Regions from separate parts of the Priestia aryabhattai genome, predicted to be linked through region 1. Evidence: riboswitches for the same ligand, from Rfam matches in the RefSeq annotation. Region 1 holds a riboswitch; the other holds the start of a gene.
What was found. Region 1 has a riboswitch for S-adenosylmethionine ahead of M3225_RS00720 (5-methyltetrahydropteroyltriglutamate--homocysteine S-methyltransferase). Riboswitches for the same ligand answer to the same signal wherever they lie in the genome.
Positions count from the first base shown of each region.

Region 2: linked by a shared signal. The riboswitch ahead of M3225_RS01795 (hypothetical protein) and the one ahead of M3225_RS00720 (5-methyltetrahydropteroyltriglutamate--homocysteine S-methyltransferase) in region 1 are both predicted to bind S-adenosylmethionine.

Region 1 is NZ_JAMBOQ010000001.1:143,118-150,865, reverse strand. Features, by position in the region: gene M3225_RS00730 (hypothetical protein) at 1-81, opposite strand, end outside; gene M3225_RS00725 (DHA2 family efflux MFS transporter permease subunit) at 1,498-2,946, shown strand; gene M3225_RS00720 (5-methyltetrahydropteroyltriglutamate--homocysteine S-methyltransferase) at 3,121-4,248, opposite strand; SAM riboswitch class I at 4,330-4,430, opposite strand; gene M3225_RS00715 (ATP-binding cassette domain-containing protein) at 4,831-5,244, shown strand; gene M3225_RS00710 (CPBP family intramembrane glutamic endopeptidase) at 6,301-7,221, shown strand; gene M3225_RS00705 (hypothetical protein) at 7,265-7,411, shown strand.
Region 2 is NZ_JAMBOQ010000001.1:342,255-350,002, forward strand. Features, by position in the region: gene M3225_RS01780 (GNAT family N-acetyltransferase) at 1-252, shown strand, start outside; gene alaP (alanine permease AlaP) at 447-1,850, opposite strand; gene M3225_RS01790 (DUF1540 domain-containing protein) at 2,153-2,311, opposite strand; gene M3225_RS01795 (hypothetical protein) at 2,411-2,749, opposite strand; SAM riboswitch class I at 2,819-2,920, opposite strand; gene M3225_RS01800 (hypothetical protein) at 3,041-3,337, shown strand; gene M3225_RS01805 (GNAT family N-acetyltransferase) at 3,350-3,796, opposite strand; gene M3225_RS01810 (hypothetical protein) at 3,876-4,316, opposite strand; gene M3225_RS01815 (glycosyltransferase family 2 protein) at 4,425-5,414, opposite strand; gene M3225_RS01820 (DUF6044 family protein) at 5,427-7,112, opposite strand; gene M3225_RS01825 (GtrA family protein) at 7,150-7,572, opposite strand; gene M3225_RS01830 (metallophosphoesterase) at 7,731-7,748, opposite strand, start outside.

The DNA.
Region 1 (7,748 bases):
CACGATGATGGTACTACCAATGCTGTACAAAATCACTAATACCCTAAACTGATGAGGAGATATCTTGCTTTTATTCAGCATCTTTTCACTTCCTTTTAATTCAATATATTAACTAAAAGCTCAGCAAATGGTTTTAAGATAAGGGCAACCCAGTCAGCAGGGTTAGGGAAATTACTCCAAAATTTTTTAGCCAGTACAATTATAAAACTAAAGTGAAGAAGTAGGATAAATGCTCGAAATTCTTTCTTCGTCTTAGCCTGTATAAGACGAGAACCATCTATTTTTATAAGTATTGCAGATATGATTAACATGCTTACAATTAAAGTCATCTTATTTATTTATACACTCTAAAGGTATCCTTTTGTTATAAATAATTATGTCCCTTACTGTTTAATTTTATTTAATGAGAGGTAGAGAAAAAGAGCAAATGAAAAAGGTCAATTTCACCTTAATTGAAGCCTTACATAAAAATTAACAAGTAGATCTTACCTACCATAAGCACGGTCAGTGTATTACAGAGAGTGAATTCATTCAGTTTGTAGATTCCCTTAGTGATGTATTTATTTTTCAGTAATGACATATTAAGTTAAAGAATAAGATGAGGTTAAGTGGGCTAATCGATGCTCGTTTTGTTTGAAAAGAAAAAAGCTACTCATTTGAGTAGCTTTTCTAAAAAACATATACTTAAAGGAATATAAGGGATTGGGGGTCCTATAGTTTTAGTTTGCCCTAAAAAATAATATTTATTCCTGCATTTTAAGATGATATATGTTTCATATCAAAAGAATAAAATACATAATATGCTTAACAGTAACAACTTTCAATTGTCACAAGAGGACCGAAGTAGGTATATAGTTATTGTTATTTAGTATATTTTAGATAGAAACGGTACTTATAGTTGTGTTACAATATTCTTGGTATACAAAGTGGAATTCATTTTTCCTTTGTGAAGGGGAACGGTATAAACATGTGCCTTTCCTCTTTTCGTTTTTTTAGTTCTATTTCGTTTTATCTTGCTTATTGAAAAAGCCCATATATCAACGGGAACTAGTTTACATACGAAAATTTCTAAAGCTAATTTAGAAATGAAATGGAGAGAGAGGTAACTATGGAAAGAAGCGAACTTAGAAGACAAAAAGCAATCCGGTCAAAACGGAAGAGAAAGCAAAAGCTTAGTCAACATAATGTCTTAAACATATTACTAATCTTCGTATCGATATGCATTGTGTGTCTACTAATCAACTTATCATTAAGATAGAAAAACTCCATTAAGTTGAAGGCAGTCAAGTTTTTCTCTCATAGAGATTTAAAATGGCGAGTAAAGAAGAACTATTGAAAGAAAAGCATAAGTCTTAATTTAAAATAGACTCTTTCTAAAAAACGTTCACCGAAAAGAGAGACTCTTAGTGAATTATCTCAAGCTATGGACAAATGCTGCTTTAACCTTATTTATTAACGTGTAAAAAGAGCATGTAAAAGGGAGGAAGACAATTTAATATGAGTAATCAACAAACAGTAGCCGAAAGCTCTAACATCAAAGCGCTGCCGATTATTACATCGTTTCTTATTGCCGGGTTTATCGGTTTATTTAGTGAAACAGCTTTAAATATGGCATTAAAAGAGCTAATTTCTGGATTTGGCATTCACGAAACAACCGCACAATGGCTGACAACAGGATACCTGTTAACATTAGGAATTCTGGTACCTATTTCAGGTTTTATTCTTCAACGGTTTACGACCAGACAACTTTTTATAGCATCTCTGATCTGCTCTATCATTGGAACATTTATTGCAGCTATCGCACCAACGTTTGGTGTACTAATGATTGCCCGTGTAGTTCAAGCCGTGGGAACTGCTTTGCTTTTACCGCTTATGTTTAACACTATCCTTGTCATTATTCCACCACATAAACGTGGAAAGTCAATGGGTATTATCGGCCTTGTTATTATGTTTGCGCCAGCTGTTGGACCAACAGTATCAGGCTTAATCTTAAAAACACTAACATGGCACTGGATTTTCTGGATTTCACTTCCACTCTTATTTGTTGCTTTAGTATTTGGGGCTTTCTTTATGCAGAACGTTACCACACCAACAAAGCCAAAAATCGATATTATTTCTGTTGTTCTTTCAACAATAGGTTTTGGAGGAATCGTATTCGGATTTAGTAGCGCTGGAGAAGGTGGAGGGTGGGGAAGCTTACACGTTGTTCTAGCTATTGTGATAGGAGTTATTGCATTAGTTGCATTCTCTATTCGTCAAACGAAGATGAAAGAGCCAATGTTAGACCTTAAAGCCTTTAAGTATCCAATGTTTACAATTGGTCTTCTATTAATTCTAGTCTGCATGATGGTACTGCTGTCTGCGATGGTGATTTTACCCTTGTACTTACAGACATCATTAGCTTTATCAACCTTTGCCGCTGGTCTAATGCTTCTTCCTGGAGGAGTTATTAACGGAATTCTTTCACCAGTTATGGGCGGATTATTTGACCGCTTTGGTCCAAAATGGTTAGTTATCCCTGGACTTGTGATTGTAGCGGGCACAATGTATGGTTTCTCAACCGTAACGCTGGAAACTTCAACAGGGTTTATTGTTGGATTACACATTGCGCTTATGATAGCAATTTCGATGATTATGATGCCAGCTCAAACAAATGGATTAAACCAGCTTCCACCTGAGCTGTATCCGCATGGAACAGCGATTATGAACACCTTACAGCAGGTTTCTGGTGCAATTGGAACAGCTGTTGGGATCTCCATTCTCTCATCGGGTTCAAGAAGCTTCCTTGAGACAGTATCAGACAAAATGGATCCATTAAATCAAGTTCTTGCCTTTACCAACGGTGTTCAACATGCTTTCATCTTTGCGATCATTGTTGCAATTGTTGGGCTAGTCATCTCATTTTTTATCAAAAGAGTCAATGTTGAACAGAAGGCGCATGGGTAAAACGATTCAATAGAATGTTTATATCTCTACTATCATGAGTATTTATGCTTTATAAAGAAAAAGGATGACAAGTATACTTGTCATCCTTTTTCTATTTATAAGTTTCTTCTCTTTACCATACTTCAAAACATCCAGAATACTCCTTATGTACAATTAAGAAAAAAATATCACTCTTTAGTTATCTCCCCAGACATCTTGAGCAATTTGAATTACGTGCTTAATTTTATTCCATTGCTCTTCTTCTGTTAATTCGTTTCCTTCTTCTGTACTTGCAAAGCCACATTGTGGACTCAATGACAAGTTATCTAGAGGAACATACTGACTTGCTTCTTGGATTCTTCGCTTAATAATCTCAGCATCTTCTAGTGTAGGGAATTTAGATGTTACTAATCCTAGCACAACTGTTTTATTGTTATGTGTAAAGTTTTTTAATGGTTCAAAATCACCTGAACGCTTATCATCATATTCAAGGAAAAGTCCATCTACATGTAAGTTAGCAAAGATTGCATCAGATATAGTATCATAGCCACCACTTGTGATATACGTAGATCTGAAGTTTCCACGACAAATATGCATAGTAATGAGCATATCTTCAGGCTTTTTGGAAATAGCATCATTTAAGCAACTTACTCTTGTATCAATAATGTCTTTTACATCCATACCAAGCTTCTCAACAACTGCATTTATACGTTCTTCAGAAACAAAATCAATCCAAGAAGTATCATCTAATTGTAGATAACGGCAACCTGCATCGTAAAAGGCTTGAATGGCCTTTTGATAAGCAGCTACAGTATCATGATAAAACTCCTCTCTGTTCCCATTGTAATATGTATCTTCTTGAATTCGAGTAAATAACATGTTGGGGCTTGGAATAGAGAATTTAGCAACTTGGCTTTCATCACCATGTTGTTCGACAGCTTCTTTTAAAAACGTAAAGTGTTCTAGCATATAATGGTGATTGAAGTCCACTTTACCTACTACTTTAATCGCTTTATTTTTTGTTTTTGCTCCTTTGAATTGACTGATGTATTCTGTTTCAAACTCTTCTACGCCTTCTAAGCCTGATAAAAAGTCCAAATGCCACCATGAGCGCCTAAATTCACCATCTGTGATGGATTTAAGCCCAACTTCAATTTGTTTCTGAACAAGTTTTTCAATTTCTTTGTCCTCTACAGATTTTAAATCAGCCTTATTGATTCTCCCATTCACATACGCTTCTCTTGCTTCTTTAAGGGGAGTTGTTCTTAAAAAGCTGCCTACGTGATCAGCTTTAAATGGAGCCTTCACTAATGTCTTTGTCATGGTTTTGTTTCCTTCTTTCTTTTCAAAATAAAAAACCTCTTCTTAAAAATAAGAAGAGGTTAATGATCATTATCGGTTCTCTTCTTATCTTCAAGCAAATTGCTACTGGAATTGGCACAGTACTTTAACAGTCTGTTGCCGAGGCTTCCTAGGGCCAGTCCCTCCACCTCTCGAGATAAGAATATTCAATTTAATTAACTAGAAAAAAGATTACACCTGTTTTCTTAGCTTGTCAATAAAAAATTGAAAAATCAGAAATAACATACCTCTTATCTCACTACTTACTATTAACCTAATGCAGTAAGCAGGCGATGTGAAAATTGCAATCTAGCTTCCTTCAAAAGTTCTGTAAAAGGTGGTGTTTTTTACGAGAATGGCCCGATGTGGGATGAAAAAGAGTATATAAGCTTAGATGATTATACAGTAAAAAGAGAAAGGGTTTATCCTTCTTTTTTTTTGTTTTTTTATTAGAAAAATCAAATTAATTTCTTTGGAATTTTACCATTTTGATTTAATATACTATACTTAATTTTTAATTAATATTTATAAAAATAAACAATGTCGGAAATAAGAAACTTGAGTATGACTACAAGAGAAGTATTACTCTATGAAGCTAATATAGACCTGGAAAAATGTACTGTATATGGTTTATCTGCTAGAAATGGTAGTGGGAAAACAACTTTATTAAGAACAATAAGTGGTCTTAGAAAGGAGCCTGAAGGTTCTATTTTAATTCAAGAAGGTAGCAAAACCTTAACTTTATTAGAAAGTAAACAGAAATTGTTTTATTATGAGACAGTCCGATGGTTTGATACTAATTTATCAGGGTTTGATTATTTAAACTTTATTCAATCTGCTTGGTCGAACGAGTGGCATACATCAATAAGTGAAGTTATAAGTTTCTGGGACATAGATAACTACATAGTAATCACTTATCACATTTTGACCCTCAAGAAAATGCACTACATACATATATTGGATGCTATCATGTTGTAGGTAAGGTATTTCATAAAACACCTGTGGAAATTATGAATTCAGATCATACAATTGAAATAAGTAATACTCTACATGGTGGCTTCTCCAACGATTTGGAATTTGTCCCTAGCGGATTTACCAAACCTGTACTTCAACTAGATTTTGAGATAGAAGTTCTTTGGGTACTTCTTGAAGAGCCATATTAAGGTAATGTTGTACCTTAACTATCGTCTTAAAATGTATTATCTCAATACTAAAAGAGACGAAAAAAGTTATGAAAATTCCCATCTAAGATTTAAATAAAAGAAGCAAACTCCTAATGATAGGGAGTTTGCTCTTTTTGTTTTTTAAAATATTCCTGCCGGACAACAAGCCCTTTTTTTCCAACATGCTTTTGATTTATTTATATGTATGATATTAATCTAGTGATTTTATCTATTTTACTAGGCACTTCATATTGATTATCCTATTTTTCTTAGTTATAATATTGTTGTTATATTTGTAATAATAATGTAATATTATTGTAACTTATATACATTTTTGTAGTGTTATATAAGTTGGTGGCTAATTTAAAAACTAAAAAAGTTGTTTATGGATAAACCCTTAGGTGTTGTGGTAACAGTCATGAGGGTAAAAGTTTGAATAAAAAGGTGAGGAAAATGTGGAAAAAAATATTTATTTTAGTTGTTCTAGGATATATATTCTTGAGTAGCAAGTACTTTCTGCAGAATTATGTGTATGCTGGCACATATGAGCAAGACATAACTGTTAAAGATGACTTGCTGTCTAGTCTTCTTTCAGAAAAAGCTGTTTTTTAACGGCTTTTATGAGCTAAGTAAGAGAAGCAGAAAGAACTCTGTGTGAAGATGCAGGGGATAAATAAGGTGATGCTTTACTGATATTGTCAGTCTCTTGGCTTATCTCCAAAGGTAAAAAGCAAAAATAAGCGGTATTTGAAATATTTGTAGGGCTTCTCGTTCTAATACGTGGAGTAGGTACTTATACATCGTCTGGATGAAAACGAAGTAGAGAAGAAATATTTGATTGAGAAGAGAACGCTGAGGGAGTAAGAATAAAATGAAGAATTATCTAGATGTGGAAGAAGGAAAAAATGGATGGAAGCGTTATTTAAGCACAACGATACTGGCTTCTGCGTTCATGCTATTAGGGTCGATTATTTATATTATAGCTGACATGGTTATGGTTGCAGCTGATGAAAGTGGAAAATCATACTTTGATTTTGATAGTGGAATTGCTGTAGGAATCAATGCTAATCTCGATTTTCTGTTATCTCATATTGTTTACATATGTTGGATTTTTGGTTTGTGGATCGGAATTCGTTTCATTCATAAAAGAAAAATGAAATCATTAATAACCTCTAATAAACGTGTGAATTGCAAGAAAATAATATGGTCCTTTGGAGCTTTTAGCATGTTATTAATCGTTGGGCAAGTAATTGATGTTGTTTTTAACCATTCGGATTATTCATGGAACCACGTAAGCCTGAAAGAGTATATCTTCTTAATCCTTATTACGTTTTTATTAGTGCCTATTCAAACAACAACGGAGGAACTGTTCTTTAGGGGACTTCTTCTCCAATGGGTGAGTAAGAAAGTGAAGCGCCCCATTTTACTGGCCATTATTGTTGGACTAATGTTCTCCATAGGCCATTTTGCTAATCCTGAAATGAATATATCCATTATATTAGTCGGACTGGATTACATTGTAGCTGGTTTTGCTCTTACATATATCGCCATTAAAACAAAAAGCTTAGAAATTACCATTGGAGCACATGCAGCAAATAATATGTTTCTGGCTCTGTTCCTTACAACGGACGATTCTGTCTTCGGATCTATCCCAAGTTTGTTTAAGGTAGCTAACACTGAGCCAGGAGCTAACCTTATTTGGTCGATTATTACTTTTAGTGTTTTTTATATCTTATGTAGAGGGAAAATAAAAAAGGAAGAAGCAGCTAACGACGATCAGCTTATTGCTTAAATTAGTGGAACCAATAACTAAATAAGATGGGAGATGTAACATAGTGAGTGGAAATCACGATGAAAAGAAACCATTGACTCGTGCAGAAATGAAGCGAGACCACTTAGCTACTCAACATCGCATTTTAAATGTACTTATAGTCCTTGCATCGATTGCTGCAGTGTACCTAGCTATAAAAACGATATTTTAAAAGAGCAACCTTTATGGTTGCTCTTTTTATTCCTACAGTATGTTACCTAAGAATGTATACAACATTAAGATATAAAATATAGAAAAAATGTTATTATATAGTTATTACTTCAAAAATAAAATGATGTATAGGGGATATCAGCTAATATGTTTTTTGTCATTATAGGATTTATAGCCGTCTTTATAACTTTATGTTCATTAGAAGCTAAGCTAAGAACGATAGTCAAACAAATAGCTTCTTCTTTGCAAAACGAACAGGTAAGTTTAGAATCCCTAATTTTTTTTCATGAGGAACCTCAAGGCGTGTAATACCATCCTTAACATGTTCCTTACAAACC
Region 2 (7,748 bases), 200 kb from region 1:
AGCGACAGCGAACTCATTGGCATAGCCAGAGCGTTAACAGATTTTAGCTACTGCTGCTATTTATCAGATTTAGCGGTCGTAAAAGACTATCAAAACCAAGGAATTGGTACACAGCTCATCAAGCATGTTCAATCAGAAATCGGCCAAGAAACCGCGCTGATTTTACTTTCCGCTCCTTCTGCTATGAACTACTATCCAAAAGTCGGCTTTCATCAAATTGATAACGGATTTAAAATTGACAGAATTCGATAGAAGCGAAGAAATGAGCTTCTCCTTTCTTTTTATCCAATAACTCATGAGTTCTCCTTTATAATTAAATAGTACAGAATAAATAGAATATTTTCTACATTATTTATACGTACCAATGGTCCCTTAAAATAAACTAAGCCTTCGCGTATAAACTGATGATAAAAAAAGACCTCTTTCCAAGAAAGAGGCCTCTTCATTTATTTCACTAGCTTTTGCTCAGTTGCAGCTGAACCTTGACTTCGTTTATGGAATCCTTTTGCGTAATACGCGATAATAAGACCGATAAACCATAATGGTCCGATGACAACTGCAATTCTTGTATCTGGATTATACGCCATGAGAACAACAACAAGCGCTAAGAACGCAAGTGATACATAAGATGTTAATGGAAATAAAGGCATTTTATATTTTAACTTTGCCTCTTCACCCTTTTTTAACGTTTTGCGATACTTAATTTGAGAAAGCAAAATAATTCCCCACGTCCAAATTGCACCGAATGTTGCAATGCTTGTTACCCACGTAAATACTTTGGCAGGCACAATATAGTTTAACGCTACTCCGACTAATAGCGCACCCGCTGATGCTAAAACAGCCTTTCCTGGTACGCCGCCTTTTGTAAGCTGACTGTATCCTTTTGGCGCTTCGCCGTGTTCTGCTAAGTTGAACAGCATACGGCCTGTACTGAAAATACCGCTGTTACAAGAAGAAAGAGCTGCTGTTAGCACCACAAAGTTAATGATACCAGCCGCCGATGGAATGCCGATTTTTTCAAATGTTAATACAAACGGACTTCCCTGTGAACCAATTTCTTGCCACGGATAAATCGACATAATGACAAATAATGCACCGACGTAGAAAATAAGAATACGCCAAAAGACAGAATCAATTGCTCTTGCTAGAGATTTTTCCGGATTTTTCACTTCTCCCGCGGTAACGCCAATCATTTCAATTCCTAAATACGCAAACATTACCATTTGCAACGACAGCAAAATACCTTTGAATCCGTTCGGGAAAAGTCCTCCGTTGTCCCATAAATTTTTGATACCGGTCGCAACGCCGCCGTTACCGATTCCAAACACAATCATCAATACGCCAACGGCAATCATTAACACAATCGCTAAAATTTTAATAAGTGCAAACCAAAATTCCAGTTCACCATATGCTTTAACAGCTAAGAAGTTAACGGTTGTCATGATGACAAGCGCTGATAACGCCCAAATCCAGTTTGGTACATCCGGATACCAATACCCCATATAAATACCAACGGCTGTAATTTCAGCCATACATGTAACAACCCATAGAAACCAGTAATTCCATCCTGTTAAATAACCAGCGAGCGGCCCTAAATAGTCACGCGCGTACTTACTAAATGAACCTGCAACAGGTTTTTGAATCGCCATTTCTCCAAGTGCTCTCATAATAAAAAACATAATCATTCCGCTAAATCCGTACGCCAATAATATTCCCGGCCCTGCTAATTTAATAGCAGATGCAGACCCAAGAAACAGTCCTACCCCTATGGCTGCTCCTAAGGACATCAGCGTCACATGTCTTTCTTCTAACCCGCGTTTCAATTCTTTTTCCTGAGTTTTCCCCTGCATAAACGTCTCCCCTTTTTCCAATCTGTCAAAACGAGATGAACACAACCTTTTTGTTAGCGCTTTCATATAAGTTCGTGCTAAAAGACAGGCTGTATATTTGTATTCTATCACCTTTCTCTCACTTTTCTTTTGTCGAAAAACAAAAAAAATATCGTATCATTTTGTTTAAACGCACAATTAAGCGTTCGCACTGCTTTTTTAATATGTATTTATTATTGCGCCTAAGTAATAGCATTTTAAAAAAATAGAAAAACGCCGACTCAACTCCGTCAGCGCATCGTTCATTTTATGAAAACTAGCATTTATCTCGCCGGTTCAAAAGTTTTACAGCCAGGTTCTTCCGTGTCAGAAACATGGTGACTACTTTCAGGACTCACAACGTAAATGGACTCTGCACTGCATTTATTTCCGGATTTCCAATACATACACTCATTCACTTCACATAATACACCTTGGGCCACTGTTATCCCTCCTTTGCTTGTCTTATCTATTTACTACCCGAAATATAATACTTCTAACATTTTCACGCAAAAAACCGCTTGTTTATCAAGCGGATCTTTTTATTGCGTGTGTTTAACATACTGTTTTTTAGCTAAATATAACTCACGACTCAGCGTGATCCGTCGTTCTCTCAAGTGCCTTAATTTAGCCTGAAATCGTTCGTTAGTTGGCTCTTCTTGAATTAAGCGATACGTAAAAGAAATATCTTCATTTAACTGTTTAAAATCTTCCCATATCTCTTGAACTAGTGCGGATTGTTTTTCTTCAAATGAACAATTTTGCTGCGTTTTTAGCGCGGCTAAAATTTCATGCTGCCACGTTTCGTCTTTTATTTCTTTTGCTAATAAGTATAAGTCTAAATAATCATCAATGCTTAACGCCGTTTGTCTATTGTTCAATGTCCTCACCTTTTCTATACAAAATGTTTCTTCGTAAGAAGAGGATTTTATCATAGAAAAAGGTTCCTCTTCTTATCTGTCAGAGCTAGGCTATGCTGGAATTAGCACCATTCAATAATTGTGGTTGCTGAGGCTTCAAAGGGCCAGTCCCTCCACCTCTCTAGATAAGAATATTTCGTTTTGGATTATTTCTGACTATTCTAATATGTTTTATAGGTTACGTCAATACTTTTTCAATAAAAAGAAAAAAGAAGTAAAATATGGTATGCTTTCATAAAGGATGGTGAGCACATGAAACGATACATGTTATCTGCTTTTTCGGGAAGCTTGCTGTTGCTTCTCAGCATTGCCTTTTCATCTACTTTCCATATTGCAATTGTCAAAACAACTGGAAGCATCGGAGGGATTATTTTAGCAGCGGCGGCTTTGGTTATGAATGCGCTTGAAGATCCCCCCTCCTCAAATAATACAGGTGGAGGTGCTGTTGAAGTACTAGATAAAGGCGCCGTTTGGGCTACTTATTTACTTTTACTTTCATTACCAAACCTCATCGCATGTATAACATCTTATGTTTTATGGACTCGCTGACATTCACCAACATTACGGACGTTTTACCACCTGCAGGCTCATTGATATTTGCTTTTCTACAAATCCAAGTTCACGATACACATGCTGTGCAAAATTCCCGGCATGGACGCTTAGTCTGATTTCACGGTACCCTTTGGCAGACAATTCATTGATCGCTTTTCGCATTAACGGCTTGGCTAGACCTTGCCCGCGGTATTCGGATAAAATATATAATTCGTAGATAAAGCCAATTTCTTCTTTTGAAAAGAAGTCGGCAGATGGCCCGGCAAGAACCCAGCCTGCGAGTTTATTTTCTTGTCTCGAGACTAAATAATAACATCCTTTTTCAAGTGCGCTATCAATTAGTTCATTTACGCGTTCAGTTGGCGGATGAAACTGCTTCATTGTTCCTTCAAACAGTGCATCAGCAGATTTCGTCCGAATTTCTTGTATTTCTTCTTCAGTAGCTTTCACAATCATTACGATCTCTCCTTTCGTTTTGCTTTTCCACATGCACAGGTGAATTCCTGCAAAAAAGTCTTCGCCTAAGCGAAGACTTTTATTTAAATTCAAAATGCTCTTGGTGATTGCCTTGTTCATCCGTCCAGTTAATCACGATGTCTAAACTTGCAGCTTTTCCAGGAACAGCAAAATTGGCATAGCGAAAACGCTGACCGCTTTTGCTTAAGTTAGACCTTTCAATAGGAGAAAACAAGCTGTATTTCGCCTTATTTTTTCCTTCGTGTCGAAAAGCTTGGACCTGTACCCGCTCTACATCTTTTCCAATGTTTTCAACGATTAACCCATATGTATGATAGACGTTATTTTTCCATTTTAGCTGATTATCTCCTGCCATACTCGCTTTTGTCAGTTCAACTGACCATTGTTCAGATGCTCTCTTCATTGGAAGCTTTTCAATAGAAAGAGCGCTAACATGAATGGTTGCAAAAGCAAGCCAAACAAAACAAAAAGTGCTGACTGTATAAATTAGTCTTTTCATAGATTTTGATCTCCTTAGAAATTTTAGTAGTAGCATCTCCTATTACCCTAAAAATTATGATATACGTTTTAACACAAAAAGCCTCTCCATTCAGGAGAAGCTTCTTAGTTAATGCATAAGCAAATCTTTTTGTTTGTCTAATGAGTGTTTCGTATATAAATCTCTTTCAATCGCATATTTAGGACGCTGTTTCACTTCGTTGAAAATCTTGCCAATGTATTCTCCGACAAGCCCTATCCCCATTAGCTGCAGGCCGCCTACAAGCCAAATCGATAAAATAAGAGACGTCCAGCCAATTTGTGTATGATCTAAATATTTTTGAATCAGCGCATAAATACCAAACGCAATACTAAAGAGAAAAGAAGCTCCTCCAAGCAGCGTTAATAATCGTATAGGCGCTACGCTAAAAGATGTAATCCCGTCAAATGCGAAAGCAAGCATTTTCTTTAGCGGATATTTTGATTCGCCCGCCGTCCGTTCTTTGCGGTCATATGTGACTTCCGTGGAGCGAAATCCTACTAATGGTACAAGGCCTCGTAAAAAGACATTTCCTTCTTTGTATTTCATGAGTTCACCAAGAGCACGTTTGCTCATGAGACGAAAATCCGCGTGATTTTGAACGAGCTGAATTCCTAGCTTATTCATAAAACGGTAAAATCCTACTGCCGTGGTTCGTTTAAAAAATGTATCGGTTTCTCTGCTGTCTCGAACACCATATACGACTTCATACCCGAGCCAATATTTTTCCACAAAAGTACGAATGACGTTGATATCATCTTGCAAATCTGCGTCAATGGAAATGACGCAGTCAGATTGTTTGTAAGCTGCTTCTAGTCCTGCCAGCAAAGCATTTTGATGTCCTACATTTCGCGCTAGCTTTAACCCTTTTACAAATAAATTACTGCAGCTTTCTTTTTCAATAAGCGACCACGTGCTGTCTTTACTTCCATCGTCCACAAATAAAATTGTACTTTCACCTGATACAAGACGTTCATCTATCAGTTCTTTTACTACAGTAGTTAATTGAAAAGACGTCTCGTTTAATACTTCTTCTTCGTTGTAGCATGGAACAACAATCGTTAAAATAGGTCTGTTCATTTTATTACCCCCTTACTTTGCTTCATATACATACACTTTCCAAGCGGACTGTTTATCGTTAAATGCTTTTAAAAAGTGCAAACCGTCACTTTCAGCATTTTCGATTGGCACAGCTGAAAAGATATAGCGACCGCCCATTTTTTTAAATTGATTGATATTAAGCTGTAAATGACGGATATTTTTTGTTGAGTCTTTACGGTAATCATATTTTTTCCCTAGCTCGCTAACAAACACATAGCAGCGGTTGCCCCAGTGATCATAGTAGCTTTCTAACTTTTTATTTTTATCAAGCTCTTTGGCAATGATTTTGCGAAACTCATGTTTATACGTTAAGGGATAGAAGTTGTTATACGTATCTAGCGTATAAAAGCCGTTATACTGAGCAATTGATGGATGAAGCCCAATGCTTGCTACCCGATAAGATGATTTAGGTTTTCCAATATATCTGCTTATTTCATCGAATTGATGAACAGCATAAAATCCTTTAAACGACGGTTCGTGATTGTAGCGATAATAAAGTTCAGGGTTCGCTATAAATAACACAAGCAGCTGTAAAATCAAACACACCCACACAAACTTCTTCCACGTCTTGCCCCGCTTCCATAAAACATAGCCGCCAACTGCAAACATCAAATAAATAATGAGCGGGCGTAAAAAATGAAATCTAGCAAAGTTGAACGTATTTAAAAGCTGAAATTTTTCTTTTAGCAGCTCCCATCCTTTATAAAACCAAAACGCATACCAAATCGACAGTAGTAGATTAAGAATAAATAACTGCAAAAACGTTTTTTCAAGCTTTCCCTTGCGATTCCGAGCAACAATCCACAGCACGACAAAAGAAAGCGGTAAAAGCACAAAGGTATGAAGCGTCATTACATGCGTATGCCCAAGCGTATAGTTCTTCAAAGCAAGGCGAACGGAATGTCCAAAGCTTAGAGTAGAGCTTAAAAATTCATTTCGACTCGTCGGGTCTTCCGGAAATAAAAGAGAATCAACAAGCCGGTATTCAATGAGCAGAAAGACAGCGGTCATCGCTGCAATACTGCTTAAAAAAGGAATATTCCACGCTCGTTTTTTTACTGCATCTCTTAGCCATAGCAGCCCCATCGCCGCTAAAAAGAAGAAAAATCCTAGCACAAAACTCGCGTAAAACGGAAGCAGCAAAAGTGTAAGCCATTCCTTCCACGTTCCTTCGCGGTTTCGAATGGTTAAAAACGCCCACAGCGCCAGTGGCTGTCCTAATGTACTCAGCATGCCCGAAGGCCAAAAAGGAGTAAGTGCAAAAGCAAGTGATACAAGCACTCGAATCGCATAAGCATCTTCGCTTGTGATAAAATGCTTTTTTAATAATAAATACATTCCAATTAAAGCAAATACGCGCGTGATCGTTTGGCTGAGGCTGTACGCAAGCATGCTAGGAAATAAGCCATATAGCCACTGAATACCGCTAAATTCTGTTCCAAACGTATTTCTTGGCAATCCATTAATAATTTGAGGTAATACGGCATGACTAGACCCAAACAGCTCTCCGCTTTGATGCAGAACTTTATACCACGTAATATTTGAATCTAAATTATCGTGCACGCGTATATGTGAATTTTCCCCGAGCAAAAACATGGGGGATACGTACGCAACCAGCAAAAGGAAAGCAATAATAAGCAATGTTTTTTCTTTATTCATAGCTGTTTCTTTCTTCATCTGTTAACACCTATTTCCATTTCATAATTGCTAAAAGCTAATCGTGTATGACGACTGCTTCTTTTTTTTCGTTGAACACAACATATTTTTGACCCGTATAATTTAAAAGCGTATACAGACCTGTTCCAATTAATATACCGACGTCTTTTTTGAACGGGCGCACAGTAGCAGGGAGTTGATGCAATAACCAGCTGGAGAACTGCAGTCCGATATAGTAAGACAAACCGTAGCAAACGCCAATAACTAAAATAAAACGCAGTATGCTTTTAGATAAATGAACTCCGCTTTTAAATGTAAATATTCGATTTAAAACGTAGCTGACTACTGCCCCCGCTGCGTTGCCGACAAACGTTGCTGCCCAGTAATGATGAAAGATATGAAGCAGCACATACATAATGGAGAGGCCTACTCCTGTATTAATCAGCCCTACTACTAAAAAACGTCCAAAAGATCCTTTCATACAAACTCCTTTTGATTTTAATACTTTCATGAAGATTACATATTATGACTTTAAATACAGTTTTAGTGTAACAACTCCACTTAAAAATCTAATGAAAATAACATTAAAAACAGATGAAAAAAAGCTAAAAGAATCAATAAAAATCAGGATTCTTTTAGCTATTTAGTAGAGCCTTC